One region of the Paenibacillus sp. 01T443 genome, then DNA from elsewhere that is predicted to be linked to it. Evidence: riboswitches for the same ligand, from Rfam matches in the RefSeq annotation. Region 1 holds a riboswitch; the other holds the start of a gene.

Region 1 (3,114 bases):
CTAGCAAACCCTCTATGCCCAGCCCCGTTTGCCGCTTTGTCCGGCTTCCAATCCGCCACCACTGGCCAGAACCTGCTGTCCCTTCTTCATTTTGCGCATTTCTCTTCGCCTCCTTCGCACAAGCCATCAGCAGCTCCAACGCATCGCAGCCGATATCCGACCTTCCCTCATCGAAGATATACTGCTCTAAATGCACGATTTTCCCGCGTTTTCGCTTCATCGCTGCTTCCCAAAGCTCCACCACAAGGCAAGCATCACCAAGCGGCAGCGCTTCAAGCAGCAGCCAGCCTGTATCCGCAGTTTTCTCATTCAGACAGCCCGCCTCACCGAAATCGCCGTTCATCCAGAAATGCTTATCCAGAGCTGCTTGAATCGTCGCGCGTGCCTGCCAGCATCCGCGTACCTTTACAACATACACCTGAGCCTTCATCTTCCTTCCCCCTCTGTTCCTTCATCATCCGGCGCTTTTCATTTATAAACGAAACGTATAAATTCTTATAAATGAACACAAGCATAAACGGCTGTAGCCGTCTTTTGTCGGCAAAAGCTCGTTTCGCGGAGATATATAAGCAGATTTATAAGTAAAAACTTATAAAGTCTTATATATAAAAAAAAGCACACCCAACCACGCAGAATGCGTCATTGAGTGTGCTTCACTCCGAATATTCAATTACGGCAAATTATATACTAAAATGGCATTTTCGACAAATCCGACGGGTTTTGCAAATCAATCAGCACCGCGTGGTCTGCATTCGATACGATTCCTTCTGCCTGAAGCAGCCACAGCAGTTGGGTACCATCCACAGCTTTCGTTTGCGAACGCTTACTATCCTCGTTTTCGGTTAGAGGTTCCGACCCTTTGGCATGCACCCTGACTTCCTTGCCGTCTCTCGATAAGCGCTCAACAATAGCAAGCGTTTCATCCGTTACCCCGTGGTCGACAATCGTCAACCGAACATCCTTGCCCATCCGCCGCGAAAAAGAAAACAACGAGCGCACATACCATTCCATATTTTTTTGCCGAACGCCCGCAACAAGTACGTAATGTTTGCTGGATTGCTGCCTTCCTCGCCGAATCCGATAAGCCAGATGCACCGACAATGCAGCCACGGCATAAATGCCAATAACCAAAAGTAGAAGCTCAAACATGGCGGCCACCTCCTCTTTGTGACACTATATGCTAGGAAGAGCCCACTGGTTCCGCAATGGGAGGACAAGGCGAAAAATGTATGTTGTATCAAAAAGGTCTTTTCTCTCGATTATTAATAGTCAAATTCCGACAAAGAAACACCCTTGAGCAATTTACAATATATGTTATCATTTTACTACGTATCCTTGCATATATAAGATATGCACGCGAATGGAAAGGAAGCGGCGTCTTACACATTTTCAGAATAGCTAGGGAAGCGATGAAGTATAATCTGCATATGGACACTTGGATTATATGGAGCTAATAGTGTAACCGGCCCTCTTAGAACCCACTACCTATCTAAGAGGAGAGTGAATGATGCGTTATTTTAAAAAGCAGCTTTCTTTAAGCATGGCCCTGATCTTGATTTTTTCCTTAGCGCTTGGTTCTCTTGTTATGGCCGAAGGTCAGGATAATGGAGGTGCGACTTTAGCAGACCCCTTAATTGAGAACACCTGCGAGAGCTACTCATCCAACCGGGATCATGTCTTAGCAAACCAAACCAATATCGTAGACAATGGCGACGGCACGGCGACTGCGTCCTTTAGGACCACACAGGATTGCGTAAGAGTAAGCTTCTCCTCCTATGCGGGCCCTGCTGACTGGACTCCAGGTCCAGGCGATACGACAATACCTTACCTCAAACAAGTGTATTTTGATGGGCCGTCCATTGTATATCCGAAGGCTGGCAGCTATTCCATCACCATTGACATTCCGGTATGTCTTCCTTATCAGCTGGACATTTATAGCGGTGATCTGATTACCCAGTTAGGCGTTGGCGCCCACGGCGACAAAATTAAAGCCTGGAAGCTAAAGCTTCAAAACACTTGCACGGAGCCGACGCCAACACCGACTCCTACACCAACGCCAACACCTACATCTACACCTGAAACCACACCATCATCTACACCTTCATCTACACCTGAATCCACACCATCGTCTACACCTTCATCTACACCTGAAACGACACCATCGTCTACGCCTTCATCTACACCTGAAACGACACCATCGTCTACACCTTCATCTACGCCTGAAACGACACCATCGTCTACGCCTTCATCTACACCTGAAACCACACCATCGTCCACTCCTTCATCTACACCTGAAACGACACCATCGTCTACGCCTTCATCTACACCTGAAACCACACCATCGTCTACGCCTACTGTGACGCCTACTACAACAGCAACCTCATCACCGACCGTCTCGCCATCGCCCGAAGTAACGCCCTTAATTGAAATTGACGATGAGGAACCCCCAATCGGAGGCATAGGCGGAGAGATCGATTCCGAAGTTGATACCGTTATCGATTCCCAGGATGAGCAAGTTCCGCTGGCTACGCTTCCGAAAACCGGCGATTCCAGCCCGACTCCTTATTATTTAATCGGTGCCTTTGCGCTTACAGCCGGCTTTATCTCGCTTCGTAAGCAAAGACAAAGAAAATAAAGTCTCTTTCCCTCGTGCTCCGGCGCTGCGTTATGAGCAGCCTCGGAGTGCTTCTCATTCACTGTGGTTTAGCATCATTTTCTTGTATTCTTATATACAAAAAAATCCCGCATCAGAAGATACGGGATTTTGCTCTGCAATTAATAATGATTACAAGGTCACCCAGCCATATTTAATGGACTGAATAACGGCTTGAGTACGGTCGTCTACTTCCATCTTTTGCAAAATGCTGCTCACATGGTTTTTTACCGTTTTTTCGCTGATAAACAAAAACTCCCCAATCAGCTTATTGCTTTTGCCCTCGGCCATTAATCTAAGAACCTCCGCCTCACGGCGTGTTAACGGGCTCTCATCGCCTGCAACGAATTTCACTCCCGGCTCTTGGGCGGCTGCTGCGCCTGAAACGATTCCCATCTCGTCTAAATAAGTCATACGGCGAAGCTGATTGATCAGCTTGCCAGTTACTTTAGGATGGATGT
Region 2 (3,114 bases), on a different contig from region 1:
CGGTTCTCTATACCGATGTTAATATTAATGGAACTGTAAACCTACTAGAAATGAGCAGAAAGCATAATGTGAAAAGCTTTGTATTTGCGTCTTCATCTTCTGTATATGGGAATAACACGAAAGTTCCATTTTCCGAGGAAGATGTTGTTGATTATCCGATCTCTCCTTATGCAGCAACGAAAAAGGCCGGAGAGCTTTTATGCCACACTTATCACAGTCTATATAATATTAATATGGCATGTTTAAGGTTTTTTACGGTATATGGCCCAAGACAAAGACCCGACCTTGCTATTCATAAGTTTACTAAGTTAATATCTGAGGGACAGCCTATCCCTTATTATGGAGATGGATCGTCGGAGAGAGATTATACTTACATAGAGGATATTATTGATGGTATTACTAAGGCTGTAGAATGGGTAAATGAAGGTGAAAAGAAATACGAAGTGTTTAATATAGGTGAATCGAACACCATCAGTCTGAAAAGAATGGTCGAAGCAATAGAAAATTCAGTTGGAAAAAAGGCTGGAATTAATAAATTGCCTATGCAGCCTGGTGATGTAAATCGGACATTTGCCGATGTTAGTAAGGCCAAACAGGTATTAGGATATAATCCTAAATGGCATTTTGAAGATGGGATTCATAAGTTCGTAGAATGGTATCAATCTTCAAACAATAATTGAAATAGGATCTAATTACAAAAATCCTTATATACCCTTAACAAATCAACTACATAAACCGTACGATAAAGGCAAAACCATTGAAAAGTGGTGACGCAAAGCTACAGGGGCTTATCTGATGAAGATTGCCAGCCAGCTACCGAATATCGTGCCTCCCGTCGAGGTTTATGTGGGAAAATGGAGGTTCTTTCTATGTTCTTACGCACTCAACTTGTACGTGAATGGCATCTGCTTTGTATTGGGTTTCACGAAAGGCTTTGGGAAGGCTGCTTATGTGATGAGAAGCGTATGGAGATTTATTTGAAAATGGTTTATCACCAAAATAAACTAGCAAATATCGGGCTCTCTTAAGCTATAAAGTGGAGCACAGCTTATAAATTTTAATGCAATATGCTCAAGCTGACGACGGTCACGATCAAGCGTCAGCTTATTTTTTTGAAAATAAGGCTAAGGAGAATCATGGCGGATTAATGTATTAATTACAACCCCCTATGAAACCAAAACAATGAAAAAAACAAACAAAATTTGGTTTATTATTGCTGGTGCCATTGTAGTTATTGGAATAATCATCTATGGAAGCATGAGCCTTTATTCAAAGTTAAACCAGGTGGACGAGTTAAATGGTCGATTAGAAGAAGCGGCTGAGTTTGATAACGCAGAGGGTGCATCAGCGAATACCGATCGGCCGAGCGAACAACCGGAACAAACGTCTAATGCTGAACAGACACTAACACCCGAGTCAGAGCTAGTTCCATCAGCTCAGCCTGGGGACGCCATCCAGCCTAGCCCAACTGCAACTTTGACACCAGTTTCTGCGTCTGATAACGTAGACAAGGGCCAGAAGCCAGGGGAAGAATCTACTACTTCGGAAGATAAGGCCCAGAAAAAGAAGAAGATTGATGCTTCTGTTAATGCTAAGCTGCAGCAGCTTAAGTCCTCTTGCCAGGCAAGCAGCAACAGCTTAGTGAAGCAAATTGCGAATGAGCTAAGCAATGATAAAGAAGCGACGCTTGCGACGATTCAAAGTAAGTACCTGGACAAGGTTTTTTCTGCGGAGGCAGCTTGTGACGCGAAGTTTAATCAATTAATTAGCAATGCTCAGAGCGAATATCAGGCAGCGGATTTAAGCAATCAAGCCTTGCCCGATTGGAGCTCGCAATATGAGAGTGCAAAGACTGGGGCAAGAGCTGACGCACTCGCTGTTATTGCAAATTCTATCAACTAGCACGCCCTATTAGAAAGAGGAGGCCCTATGAAAAAGTCACGCGCATTATCTATTTTTCTAGCCATTATGATGCTGTCATCTGTTCTTGCAACCGCTGCATCGGCTGCAGCAACGAGTATCAAAATCAAAACGCAGCCGATAAAGCTAACCTTTGACGGACAAGCGCTTAAGCTGCCTGATGGTCAATATTCGTTTATTTATGAAGGACGTACTTATGTGCCTATCCGTTATATCTCGTATGCGCTGCTAAAGTCAGTGAATTGGGATGGTGCAAAGGCTGCAATCTCCGAGCCGACGGAGAAAGAGCTTGCTGCGCTGAAGAAGCAGCTGCAATTAGCTGCTGCGGGCAGCCAGAAGCCGCAACTAAGTGTTGAAATTACAATTCAGTCTATAAAAGCTTCACTGGTATTTGACGGGAAGGCAGCAGCTTTGCCAGCAGACCAATCCATTTTTGGGTATAAAGGTTCCATTTATGTGCCGATTCGTTTCTTGTCGGAGTCGGTAGGAACACAAATCGGATATGATCCGGTTACAAAAACGGTTAGCGGTGAGTCTGCTGCTTATCGGGCGGAGCAAGGCGGCGGCGTTATCCCTCCGGGAACGGGTGGCGGAACAGGTAATGGCGGAGGTATCGTGAAGCCTACATATGAGCAAATTACGGCAAATGCAGAGGCCAAGCTCGCAGCGCTAAAGGCTAGCTGCCAGGCGACTTTAATGGATATCGGTCTGCAATACCTTGCAGCAAGTGCCGCAGATCAACCTAAGATTAAGGAAAAAGGTCTGCAAGAGGTTAACAACTGCTCTGCAAAGTTTGAGATTATTATGTCAGAAACAACGACTTCGCTTACGACTAACGGCTACAAAACGGATATTATTGCTGAGTACCGGGCCGCGTTTAACAAAGAACTTGAAGCAGGAAGAGAGATTGCGGAGAGCATGTCTTAAGCTAACTGCCGATCCTTTGTAGAGTACAACAAAAGAAAAAGGTTTGAATAACGGCCAGCGGTGCAGTCGTATAGACTGCATTGCTGGTCTTCTTTTATCTATCCAGACACACTTTTCATAAAATTGTTAATAGATTGTAAAAAATTATATCATTTAGCTAGTAGACCCCTACCATAGAACTAAAATATACATTACACTATCATTACAAACTATCCTGAATCATACAGTAGTGACAATGTAGGGGGACTATGGGCATATTTAATTTGT

The links. A riboswitch is a leader RNA that binds a small molecule or an ion and turns the genes downstream of it on or off. The one in region 1 is predicted to bind cyclic di-GMP.
Region 2: it holds a riboswitch for cyclic di-GMP, as region 1 does, so the genes downstream of both, AC1DLI_RS09985 (hypothetical protein) here and AC1DLI_RS06535 (LPXTG cell wall anchor domain-containing protein) in region 1, are expected to answer to the same signal.

What each region holds. Positions count from the first base shown of each region.
Region 1 covers NZ_JBFTPE010000004.1:73,475-76,588, forward strand. Annotated here, with positions in the region: gene AC1DLI_RS06525 (ATP-dependent helicase ComFA) at 1-430, opposite strand, end outside; gene AC1DLI_RS06530 (hypothetical protein) at 688-1,149, opposite strand; cyclic di-GMP riboswitch class II at 1,394-1,477, shown strand; gene AC1DLI_RS06535 (LPXTG cell wall anchor domain-containing protein) at 1,508-2,635, shown strand; gene AC1DLI_RS06540 (response regulator) at 2,786-3,114, opposite strand, start outside.
Region 2 covers NZ_JBFTPE010000005.1:525,630-528,743, reverse strand. Annotated here, with positions in the region: gene AC1DLI_RS09990 (GDP-mannose 4,6-dehydratase) at 1-680, shown strand, start outside; cyclic di-GMP riboswitch class I at 738-821, shown strand; gene AC1DLI_RS09985 (hypothetical protein) at 1,183-1,902, shown strand; gene AC1DLI_RS09980 (stalk domain-containing protein) at 1,930-2,847, shown strand; gene AC1DLI_RS09975 (alpha/beta fold hydrolase) at 3,096-3,114, shown strand, end outside.